Regions from separate parts of the Burkholderia sp. F1 genome, predicted to be linked through region 1. Evidence: predicted binding sites of a transcription regulator. Region 1 holds the regulator's gene; each other region holds the start of a gene.

Region 1 (4,092 bases):
GGCAAGCCGATCAACGTCGAAGCGGACAACCTGACCTACGACGACCTGAAGCAGGTCACCATCGCGACCGGCAACGTCGTGATCACGAAGGGCACGATCATCATCAAGGGTGATCGCGTCGAAGTGCGGCAGGATCCGGAAGGCTATCAGTACGCGACCTCATACGGCAGCGGCAAGAAGCACGCGTCGTTCCGCCAGAAGCGCGAAGGGCTCGACGAATACATCGACGGCGACTCGGAACGCATCGACTACGACGGCAAGCAGGACCTGACGACCCTCACGACCGCCGCGACCGTGCGCCGCCTGCAGGGCACGTCGACGATCGCCGACACCGTGCACGGCAGCGTGGTCACCTACGACGGCCAGCGCGACTTCTACACCGCGCGCGGCGGCAAGGACGTCGCGGCGCCGGGCAACCCGAACGGCCGCGTGCGCGCGATGCTGTCGCCGCGCAGCGGCGGCCCCGCCCCGCTGAACGGCGCGCCGGCCAAGCTGGCGCCGTCGACCACGATCCAGGGGGCGCCGGGCCAATGAATGCGTTACCGAACCGCCAGCCGGCCGGCACCAGCAGCTCGCTCGTCGTCCGCAACCTGAAGAAGCGCTACGGCTCGCGCACGGTCGTCAAGGACGTGTCGCTCGACGTGAAGAGCGGCGAAGTCGTCGGCCTGCTCGGCCCGAACGGCGCCGGCAAGACCACGTCGTTCTACATGATCGTCGGGCTCGTGCCGCTCGACGCGGGCGAGATCTCGCTGAACGGCAGCTCGATCAGCCTGCTGCCGATCCACAAGCGCGCGTCGCTGGGGCTGTCGTACCTGCCGCAGGAAGCGTCGGTGTTCCGCAAGCTGACCGTCGAGGAGAACATCCGCGCGGTGCTCGAGCTGCAGCACGACGACGGCGGCAAGCGCCTGTCGAAGGACGCGATCGCGTCGCGCACCGAGGCGCTGCTCGACGAGCTGCAGATCGGCCACTTGCGCGAGAATCCGGCGCTGTCGCTGTCCGGCGGCGAACGTCGCCGTGTCGAGATCGCGCGCGCGCTCGCGACCAACCCGAGCTTCATCCTGCTCGACGAGCCGTTCGCGGGCGTCGACCCGATCGCGGTGCTCGAGATCCAGAAGATCGTCAAGTTCCTGAAGCAGCGCAACATCGGCGTGCTGATCACGGACCACAACGTCCGCGAAACGCTCGGCATCTGCGACCACGCGTACATCATCAGCGACGGCACCGTGCTCGCCGCCGGCGCGCCGAGCGAAATCATCGAGAACGAAAGCGTGCGCCGCGTCTATCTCGGCGAACATTTCCGCATGTAACCCGTTGTCGAGAACGCGCCCCGCCCGGTCACGCCGCGCGGGGCCGCGCCCCGTTTTACAGTCCCGTTCGCGGTCCATTCCCGGCAGGACTGACGCCGCGCGTAATCGCGGATGGCTCAAGGCGCCTGGGTCGTGGCAAACTCCCGGTATGACTCCCTCCCTGCCATGAAAGCCAGCCTTCAACTCCGCCTGTCGCAACACCTGGCGCTGACGCCGCAACTGCAGCAGTCGATCCGGCTCCTGCAGCTGTCGACGCTCGAACTGCAACAGGAAGTGGCGATGGCGGTCGCCCAGAATCCGCTGCTCGAGAGCGACGACGAATGGATCGCGAGCCCGCTGCGCGTTGCCGCGGATGGTTCGCTGATCGCGCAGACGCCGCCCGCGTCGAACCCCGAGCCGATGGCGGCCACGAACGGCGCCGGCCAGACCGGCGAGCGCACCGAACGCGACGAGCCGGCCGCTGCGGACGACTATGACGGCTACGCGTCCGGCGACAGCGACGGCCCGCAATGGAACCTCGACGAATTCGGCCGCGCGAGCGGCGCGTCAGATGACGACGACCTGCCGCCGCTGCAGGTCCAGGAAGCGGCGACGTCGTTGCGCGACCACCTGTCCGCGCAGCTGCGCGTCACGCAGGCCGGGCCGCGCGACCGCGCGCTCGTGATGTTCCTGATCGAATCGCTCGACGACGACGGCTACCTGACCGCAACGCTCGACGAGGTGCTCGCCGACCTGCCGCCCGAACTCGAAGTCGATTGCGACGAACTGAACGCCGCGCTCGCGCTGCTGCACAGCTTCGACCCGGCCGGGGTCGGGGCCCGCTCGGCGTCCGAGTGCCTGAAGCTGCAGCTGCTGCGGCTCGATCCGTCCCCGACGCGCACGCTCGCGCTCGAGATCGTGTCGCAATATCTCGAGCTGCTCGCCGCGCGCGACTTCACGCGGTTGCGCAAGCACCTGAAGGCGAACGACGACGCGCTGCGCGACGCGCACGCGCTGATCCGCTCGCTGGAGCCGTTCCCCGGCGCCGCGTACGGCAAGGCCGAAGCGGACTACGTCGTGCCCGACATCATCGTGAAGAAGGTCGGCCAGGGCTGGCAGGCGGAGTTGAATCCCGAAGTCGTGCCGCGCCTGCGGATCAACAATCTCTACGCGAACATCCTGCGCAACAGCCGCGGCGATCCGTCCGCGGGTTCGCTCAAGCAGCAGCTGCAGGAAGCGCGCTGGCTGATCAAGAATATCCAGCAGCGGTTCGACACGATCCTGCGAGTTGCACAGGCTATTGTCGAACGTCAGAAGAATTTCTTTGCGCACGGCGAAATCGCCATGCGCCCCTTGGTTTTGCGGGAAATAGCTGATACGCTGGGCCTACACGAGTCGACTGTCAGCCGTGTGACAACCGGGAAGTACATGCTGACCCCGTTCGGGACGCTTGAATTTAAGTACTTCTTCGGATCTCACGTCTCGACCGACACAGGTGGCGCCGCATCGTCGACTGCCATCCGTGCCCTCATCAAGCAACTGATAGGAGCCGAAGACCCAAAATCGCCTCTTTCGGACAGCCGAATTGCCGAACTGCTGGCAGAACAAGGCTTCGTGGTCGCGCGCCGCACGGTTGCCAAGTATCGCGAAGCCCTCAAGATCCCGGCAGTAAATCTGCGCAAGTCTCTTTAAGCCTGCTGCCTGCCCGGCGGCAGGCGTGTTCCGGCCACCGCGCATACGGGGAACTGGCCGGGCGACCTGTCCGCCATCTGCCGCACCGTGCGGCACGGGCATGTCGACCGGAGCGCCGCCTCGATGCGGCCGCGTGGTCACTCGCTTGGAGAAGCACTATGAACCTGAAGATCAGTGGACATCATCTCGAAGTCACGCCTGCAATTCGCGAATACGTGATCACCAAGCTGGACCGGGTGCTACGGCATAGCGATCAGGTGATCGATGGCACTGTGATCCTCTCGGTCGACAACCACAAGGAAAAGGACAAGCAGCAACGCGCGGAAATCAATCTGCATCTGAAGGGCAAGGATATCTTCGTCGAAAGCGCAAACGGCAACCTGTACGCAGCAATCGACCTGCTGATCGACAAGCTGGACCGCCAGGTCGTGAAGCACATGGAGCGCCTGCAAACGCATGCGCATGATCCGATCAAGCTTCAGCCGGCGGTCGAGCAGTTCGAACAGATCGAAGTGCCGCCGCAATAACCTGCCATGCCGCATCGCCACGCCGCCCGGTTCGCCGGGCGGTTTTTTTTGTGTCCGGCGCAGCGCCGCCCGCATCCGCGCCACGCTCGCGCCCGTGTTCTATAATGCTTCGGTTATTGCCGGGGGGCGTTGGGTACGGTCGCCGTGCCTTGCAGGTCTCCATCGCCTAACGCCTTGATATTGCCAAACATGGAAAATCAGTCTGCCGCCGCGAGGAGACCCCAGGCCGCCCTATCGCCTGCCAACATGAATCGCCTAGCCAAAATCCTGCCCCTAGAGAACGTCGTCATCGACCTCTCCGTCACCAGCAAGAAACGCGTCTTCGAACAAGCCGGGCTGATCTTCGAGAATCAGAACGGCATCGCCCGCAGCACCGTCACGGACAACCTGTTCGCGCGCGAGCGCCTCGGCTCGACCGGGCTCGGCGAAGGCGTCGCGATTCCGCACGGGCGCATCAAGGGCCTCAAGCATCCACTCGCCGCGTTCGTGCGGCTCGCCGATCCGATTCCGTTCGAGGCGCCCGACGGCCAGCCCGTTTCGCTCCTGATCTTCCTGCTCGTTCCCGAGCAAGCCACCCAGCAGCATCT
Region 2 (4,092 bases), 780 kb from region 1:
CCACCATCGACATGGGGCAGGCATGAGTATCGGCATCATCATCATCGGCGACGAAATCCTTTCCGGTCGCCGGCAGGACAAGCATCTCGCGAAGCTCATCGAGCTGCTCGGCGCGCGCGGCCTCGCGCTCGACTGGGCCGAGTACGTCGGCGACGATCCGGCGCGGATCACCGCGACGCTCGCCCGCGCGTTCGCGGCGGGCGACATCGTGTTCTCGACGGGCGGCATCGGCGCGACGCCGGACGACCACACGCGCCAGTGCGCGGCCGCGGCGCTTGGCGTGCCGCTCGAGCTGCATCCGGATGCGAAGCTGCTGATTCAGGAGCGCATCCGCGAGATGCACACCGACCCGGACCAGCCGATCGATTTCGACTCGCCGGAAAACCGGCACCGGCTCAACATGGGCGTGTTTCCGCGCGGCGCGGCGATCATCCCGAACGGCTACAACCGGATTCCGGGCTTCTCGGTCGGCGACGTCCACTTCGTGCCGGGCTTCCCGGTGATGGCGTGGCCGATGATCGAATGGGTGCTCGACACGCGCTATGCGCACCTGCATCACGCGACGCCGCACGCGGAGCGCTCGCTGTACGTGTTCGAGCTGCCGGAATCGACGCTCACGCCGCTGATGGAGAAGATCGAGCGCGATTTTCCGGGCGTGCGGGTGTTCAGCCTGCCGAGCGTCGGCGACGCGGAGCGGGGCGGGATCTACGCGCGCCGCCATATCGACCTCGGCGTGAAGGGCGAGCCGGAAGCGGTCGCGGCCGCGTACGTGAAGCTGCGCGAAGGCGTGCACCTGCTCGGCGGCGATATCGTCGAGCCTGACGCGACGCGCACGTAAGCGCCGGCCGCGCCAACGCAACGGGCCGCAGTCGTTCACAAGGCGGCCCGTCATCGGGATGTCATCGCCCGGCTCGACGATGACGCAGGCGGTGCGCGTGCGCCGTCAGGCGCCGATCCACGGCAGTTTCCGGAAGCACCAGCCTTCGACCGTCTTGCGGTGGCCTTCGGCGTCCTTCGCGCCCTCGAAGCCTTCGAGCAGGTCGAACGCCTTCGTGTAGCCGGCCTGCGTGGCGGCGAGCGCGGCGAGTTTCGAGCGCGCGGCGCTGCGGCACAGGAACAGCACCGGTGCGCCGGGTTCGACAGCCGCCTTCAGCTGGTCGACGAATTCGGCATTCGGCACGCCGCCCGGGTAGCGGGTCCATTCGAGATGCAGGTACTGGCCGTCGCCGACGAGCGGGCGGCCGACCCAGTCCAGCTCGGCGCGGGTGCGCACGTCCACGAGGCGTGCCGACGGGTCGAGCTGCAGCAGTTCGAATGCCTCGGCCGGCAGCAGCGCGCCGGCATAGTTCAGCGCGCCTTGGGCGCGGCGTTCGTCGGCCTTCGCGTAAAGCTGTTCGAGCGTACTCATGGCAGGAGGTCTCCCTATCGGTCAAACAAATATTCTAGCGCGCTGCCTGCCGCGCGATGTGCGTGCGCCACGCGGCCCGCGCACGGCGCGCGTGCTCACCAAAATGGTGCAAAATGCGTGAAATGCACCATAATGGTCCATTCGAGGTGCCGGGTACGGTGAAGCGCACCATCGAGGTGCCTGCGATGAACCGGCAAGGCCCTGAAATTGCGCGGCGAAGCCTCGTCGCGGCGCGCCACGGCGCGCTTCGCGACCATCCCGCGCATGCATGGCACGGAAGCTGCTTTATTGAATTCGGTCGAATCGGGGCACGCTGCGCCAAAGCCAAGCTCCGAGCAGCTCGATAAACGAGGCGGTCCCAGTCCGCCGGTATTGTTCAATCAGGAGAAGAGGTTATGAGTAAAACCGTCGCCGACGTCATGCAGCTCGTGAAGGACGAGGACGTCAAGTTTGTCGATTTCCGCTTCACCGATACGCGCGGCAAGGAGCAGCACGTGTCGGTGCCGGTGTCGGCGTTTGACGAAGACAAGTTCGAGAGCGGTCACGCGTTCGACGGCTCGTCGATCGCTGGCTGGAAGGGCATCGAGGCGTCGGACATGCTGCTCATGCCGGATCCGACCGCCGCGTTCGTCGACCCGTTCTATGAAGAGTCGACGCTGGTGCTGACCTGCGACGTGGTCGAGCCGGCCGACGGCAAGGGCTACGAGCGCGACCCGCGTTCGCTCGCGAAGCGCGGCGAAGCGTACCTGAAGAGCACGGGTATCGGCGACACGGCCTTCTTCGGTCCGGAGCCGGAATTCTTCATTTTCGACTCGGTCCAGTGGAACACGGACATGTCGGGCTGCTTCGTGAAGATCAACTCGGAAGAAGCGCCGTGGTCGTCGGCCAAGGAATTCGAAGGCGGCAACACGGGCCACCGTCCGGGCACGAAGGGCGGCTACTTCCCGGTCGCGCCGGTCGACACGTTCCAGGACATGCGTTCGGAAATGTGCCTGCTGCTCGAACAGCTCGGCATCCCGGTCGAAGTGCACCACCACGAAGTGGCGGGCCAGGGCCAGAACGAAATCGGCACGAAGTTCTCGACGCTCGTGCAGCGCGCCGACTGGACGCAGTGGTCGAAGTACATCATCCACAACGTCGCGCACTCGTACGGCAAGACGGCGACGTTCATGCCGAAGCCGGTCGTCGGCGACAACGGTTCGGGCATGCACGTTCACCAGTCGATCTGGAAGGACGGCCAGAACCTGTTCGCGGGCAACGGCTACGCCGGCCTGTCGGAACTGGCGCTGTTCTACATCGGCGGCATCATCAAGCACGCCCGCGCGCTGAACGCGATCACGAACCCGACGACGAACTCGTACAAGCGTCTGGTTCCGCACTTCGAGGCACCGGTCAAGCTGGCCTATTCGGCACGCAACCGTTCGGCGTCGATCCGCATTCCGCACGTGTCGAACCCGAAGGGCCGCCGCATCGAAACGCGCTTCCCGGACCCGATGGCGAACCCGTACCTGTGCTTCACGGCGCTGATGATGGCCGGTCTCGACGGCATCCAGAACAAGATCCATCCGGGCGAAGCCGCCGACAAGAACCTGTACGACCTGCCGCCGGAAGAGGATGCAAAGATCCCGACCGTCTGCGCGGGCCTCGACCAGGCGCTCGAAGCGCTCGACCAGGATCGCGAGTTCCTGACGCGCGGCGGCGTGTTCACGGACGGCATGATCGATGCGTACCTCGCTCTGAAGGAGCAGGAGCTCGCGAAGTTCCGCATGACGACGCATCCGATCGAGTTCGAGATGTACTACTCGCTGTAAGCGGCGATGGCGCTTCGACGCTTCAGCGGGCGAAGCGCCGCCGCGCCGGTTCGCTTGCGCCGCGCAACTCCCGGCGCGAGCAGCGGAATCTGAAAAGGGGACGGCGCCCAGCCGTCCCTTTTTTGTTCCGCGGCATTCACAATTTTTGCGCATCCTGGGCTCGATAAGCACGCAAGATGGTTCTGAAGAATCTGATCAAGGCGAAGACGGGGCAGCCTGAGCGTCTGTCGGATGACGAGCGGCTCGCGCGTTCGGGGCTGCTCGCCGGGCTGGAGGCGCTGCCGACGGTCGTGCTGGTGCTCGACCGCAAGACGTTGAAGATCGCGTTCGCGAATCCGTCCGCGGAGGCGATGCTCGACATCTCGCGCCGCCAGCTCGCGCAGCGGCCGTGGGGCGAGATCTTCCCGAACGCGAACGAGCTCGCGTCGACGATCACCGCGATCGGCGAGGAACGCTTTCACGCGACGCACCTCGACACCGTGCTCGACCGGCCCGGCCGCGAGCCGCTGCATGTGCATGCGATCGTTGGCTTTCTCGAGAGCGCGCCGGATTTCGTGCTCGTCGAGCTGTTCGAGAACGAGCGCCAGTCGCGCACCGACCGCGAGGAGCGCATCCACGACCTGACCGCGGTCAACAAGCAGCTGATCCGCAACCTCGCGCACGAGATCAAGAACCCGCTCGGCGGGATTCGCGGCGCCGCGCAGCTGCTCGAATTCGAGCTTGGCGAGCGCGAGCGCGGCGAGCTGCGCGAATACACGCAGGTCATCATCAAGGAGTCCGATCGCCTGCAGACGCTCGTCGACCGGCTGCTCGAGCCGCACCGGCATCCGCACATCGTCGGCGACGTGAACATCCACGAAGTGTGCGAGCGCG
Region 3 (4,092 bases), 1.4 Mb from region 1:
CGCCTACGTGCCGCAGGGCCGCGACATCTTTCCGCGCCTCACCGTCGAGGAGAACCTGCTCGTCGGCGCGGCGAGCCGACGCGCGCCGTCGAAAGTGCCGGACCGCATCTACGACCTGTTTCCGGTGCTGAAGGACATGCGCGCGCGGCGCGGCGGCGACCTGTCGGGCGGCCAGCAGCAGCAGCTTGCGATCGGCCGCGCGCTGATGAGCGAACCACAGTTGCTGATCCTCGACGAGCCGACCGAGGGCATCCAGCCGTCGATCATCCAGGACATCGGCCGCACGCTGCGGCAGCTCGTCGACGAAACGAAGATGACGGTGCTGCTCGTCGAACAGTATTACGATTTCGCGCGCTCGATCGCCGACCATTACTGGGTGATGAGCCGCGGGGAGATCGTCGCGGGCGGCGATGCGCGGGACATGGAAAGCAATGGCGTGCGGGAGTTGATCGCCGTGTAGCAAGCGGCGCCGGATCGCGGTTGCGGCAGAGGGATTATTGTTCCGGTAGCATCCACGTTCCCCGCGCCCGCTTTCCGCCGATGTCCGCCCCCGATTCCCACGTGTCGCTGTCCCGCCCCGCCGTCGCCAAGTCATGGCGCGCCCGTCTCGAACTCGGCTTCGAGCGGCACGGCGCGCGCACCACGCTCGTCCACCGCCTGCACGACGGCCCGCTGCGCGTGCAGCGGCCGCTGTATCCGGAAGGCGACGCGATCTGCCACGCGGTGATCGTCCATCCGCCGGGCGGCGTCGCGGGCGGCGACCGGCTCGACCTCGACATCGCGCTCGGCGACGGCACGCACGCGGTGCTGACGACGCCCGGCGCGACCAAGTGGTACAAGTCGAACGGCCTCGACGCGACGCAGCGCATCGGCATCGTGCTCGGCGACCACGCGAAGCTCGACTGGCTGCCGCAGAACAACCTGTTCTTCGACTCGGCGCACGCATCGCTCGACTTCACGCTGACGCTCGGCGCAGGAGCGAGCGCGCTCGGCTGGGACGCGACGCAACTCGGCCGGCAAGCGGCCGGCGAAGCATGGTCGGCGGGCCGCGTCGCATCGACGTCGGCCATCGTCGACGCCGCCGGCCGGCCGCTGTGGACCGAGCGCGCGCTGCTCGAAGCCGACGACGCGCTGCGCGGCGCGCCGCAGGCGCTCGCGGGCTTCCCGGCCTACGGCACGCTGTGGGCGATCGGCGCCGCGTGCGACGCCGCGCTCGCGGAATCGCTCGCCGAACGGATGCCGTTCGACGCCATGCTGCGCGCGGGCGCGACCTGCGTGACGCCGGGCGTCGTGCTCGTGCGCGCGCTCGCGGTGTCGATGGAGGCGCTGCAACGGCACTTCGTCGACTGCTGGCTGCATCTGCGCCCGATCGTGCACGGCGTCGCCGCGCGGCCGCTGCGGCTCTGGCAGACCTGATCCCGCCCGCCTTAACGCCCCATTTCGGCGCAGCGCTGCACCCGGCGCCGCACACCGCTCATGCACCGCGCACCACGAACGCGCATCCGGCGCCGTTCCGCGTGCATGGCACGCTGCTTGCTCCTTACATATCCGATACGCACGGCACGCCGGATGATGCGGTGCTACGATGAATCGCGCTTCTGCACGGCAGCAGTGCACCGAGAAATAATTACGTTTTCCTGAACGCTTGCCTTCATGAAACTGACTCCCCGCGAAAAAGACAAGCTGCTGATCTTCACGGCAGCGCTGCTGGCCGAGCGCCGCCGTGCGCGCGGCCTCAAGCTCAACTATCCGGAGGCGGTCGCGTTCATCACCGCCGCGCTGATGGAAGCCGCGCGCGACGGCCGGACCGTCGCCGAGGTGATGCACTACGGCACGACGCTGCTCACGCGCGACGACGTGATGGACGGCGTGCCCGAGATGATTCCCGACATCCAGGTCGAAGCGACCTTTCCGGACGGCACGAAGCTCGTCACGGTCCACCATCCGATTCCCTGAGGCACCCAGCATGATTCCCGGCGAAATCCTCACCGACGACGGCGAGCACGAGCTGAACGCGGGCCGCGCGACGCTCACGCTGACGGTCGCGAACACCGGCGACCGGCCGGTGCAGGTCGGCTCGCACTATCACTTCCACGAAGTCAACGACGCGCTGTCGTTCGATCGCGCGGCCGCGCGCGGCTTCCGGCTCAACATCGCGGCCGGCACCGCGGTGCGCTTCGAGCCGGGCCAGACGCGCACGGTCGAGCTCGTCGAGCTCGCGGGCGACCGTGCCGTCTACGGTTTTCAGGGCAAGGTAATGGGGCCGCTCTTCAGGAACAGCACGACATGACACTACGCTTGAGCCGCCGCGCGTACGCGGAGATGTTCGGGCCGACGACGGGCGACCGCATCCGTCTCGCCGATACCGAGCTGCTGATCGAGATCGAACGCGACTGCACGATCTACGGCGAGGAAGTGAAATTCGGCGGCGGGAAGGTGATCCGCGACGGGATGGGCCAGTCGCAGCGCGTCGCCGCCGACGTGCCCGATACGGTGATCACGAACGCGGTGATCCTCGATCACTGGGGCATCGTGAAGGCCGACATCGCGATCAAGCACGGCCGCATCGCCGCGATCGGCAAGGCCGGCAATCCCGACATCCAGCCGGGCGTGACGATCGCGATCGGCGCGGCGACCGAAGTGATCGCCGGCGAAGGGCTGATCGTGACCGCGGGCGGCATCGACACGCACATCCACTTCATCAGCCCGCAGCAGATCGACGAGGCGCTGGCTTCCGGCGTCACGACGATGCTCGGCGGCGGCACGGGGCCCGCGACCGGCACCAACGCGACCACCTGCACGCCGGGCCCGTGGCACATGGAGCGGATGCTGCAGGCGGCCGACGGCTGGCCGATCAACCTCGGCTTTCTCGGCAAGGGCAACGCGAGCCTGCCGCAGCCGCTCGTCGAGCAGATCGCCGCCGGCGCGATCGGGCTGAAGCTGCACGAGGACTGGGGCACGACGCCCGCCGCGATCGACAACTGCCTGTCGGTCGCGGACGACACCGACACGCAGGTCGCGATCCACACCGACACGCTGAACGAAGCCGGCTTCGTCGAATCGACGGTCGCCGCGTTCAAGGGCCGCACGATCCACACGTATCACACCGAAGGCGCGGGCGGCGGCCATGCGCCCGACATCCTGAAGGTGTGCGGCGAGGCGAACGTGCTGCCGTCGTCGACCAACCCGACGCGCCCGTACACGATCAACACGCTCGACGAGCACCTCGACATGCTGATGGTGTGCCATCACCTCGATCCGTCGATCGCCGAGGATCTCGCGTTCGCCGAGTCGCGCATCCGCCGCGAGACGATCGCGGCCGAGGACATCCTGCACGACCTCGGCGCGCTGTCGATGCTGTCGTCCGACTCGCAGGCGATGGGCCGCGTCGGCGAGGTGATCATCCGCACCTGGCAGACCGCGCACAAGATGAAGGTGCAGCGCGGCGCGCTGCCGGAGGACAACGCGCGCCACGACAACTTCCGCGCGAAGCGCTACGTCGCGAAGTACACGATCAACCCGGCGCTCACGCACGGGATCGCGCACGAGGTCGGCTCGATCGAGCCCGGCAAGTGGGCGGACCTCGTGCTGTGGGAACCGGCGTTCTTCGGCATCAAGCCGACGATGATCCTGAAGGGCGGGATGATCGCGATGGCGCAGATGGGCGACCCGAACGCGTCGATCCCGACGCCGCAGCCCGTCCACTATCGCGAGATGTTCGCGACGCGCGGCGGCGCGCTCGCGCGCACGTCGCTGACGTTCGTGTCGCAGATGGCGGCCGACGCCGGCATCGCCGAGCGCTACGGGCTCGCGAAGCGCATCGTGCCGGTGCGCAACTGCCGCAACGTGACGAAGGCCGACATGATCCACAACGCGTGGCGGCCCGCGATCAGCGTCGATCCGGAAACCTACGACGTGATCGCCGACGGCCAGCTCCTCACCTGCGAGCCGGCCGCGGTGCTGCCGATGGCGCAGCGCTATTTCCTGTTCTGACGATTTCGACTCATGCGCACCCTCGACAAACGCATTGCCCCGAACGTGAAGCTTGCCGCGTCGCTCGTCGCGCGCGCGCCGACGCTCACGCTCGCCTAC

What was found. Region 1 encodes sigma-54, which starts transcription at its own class of promoters, with help from an activator protein. Its sites were predicted from a motif close to TGGCANGNAANCTGCTTT; they were not measured.
Region 2: the regulator sigma-54 is predicted to act here: its motif matches at 1,678-1,695, upstream of glnA (type I glutamate--ammonia ligase).
Region 3: the regulator sigma-54 is predicted to act here: its motif matches at 1,523-1,540, upstream of ACFIMZ_RS04850 (urease subunit gamma).

What each region holds. Positions count from the first base shown of each region.
Region 1 covers NZ_CP172421.1:3,602,866-3,606,957, forward strand. Annotated here, with positions in the region: gene lptA (lipopolysaccharide transport periplasmic protein LptA) at 1-534, shown strand, start outside; gene lptB (LPS export ABC transporter ATP-binding protein) at 531-1,307, shown strand; gene ACFIMZ_RS16990 (RNA polymerase factor sigma-54) at 1,473-2,978, shown strand; gene hpf (ribosome hibernation-promoting factor, HPF/YfiA family) at 3,137-3,505, shown strand; gene ACFIMZ_RS17000 (PTS sugar transporter subunit IIA) at 3,695-4,092, shown strand, end outside.
Region 2 covers NZ_CP172421.1:2,825,892-2,829,983, reverse strand. Annotated here, with positions in the region: gene ACFIMZ_RS13345 (EI24 domain-containing protein) at 1-26, shown strand, start outside; gene ACFIMZ_RS13340 (competence/damage-inducible protein A) at 23-838, shown strand; gene ACFIMZ_RS13335 (rhodanese-like domain-containing protein) at 944-1,408, opposite strand; gene glnA (type I glutamate--ammonia ligase) at 1,804-3,219, shown strand; gene glnL (nitrogen regulation protein NR(II)) at 3,396-4,092, shown strand, end outside.
Region 3 covers NZ_CP172421.1:1,001,622-1,005,713, reverse strand. Annotated here, with positions in the region: gene urtE (urea ABC transporter ATP-binding subunit UrtE) at 1-460, shown strand, start outside; gene ACFIMZ_RS04855 (urease accessory protein UreD) at 541-1,416, shown strand; gene ACFIMZ_RS04850 (urease subunit gamma) at 1,654-1,956, shown strand; gene ACFIMZ_RS04845 (urease subunit beta) at 1,967-2,290, shown strand; gene ureC (urease subunit alpha) at 2,287-3,993, shown strand; gene ureE (urease accessory protein UreE) at 4,006-4,092, shown strand, end outside.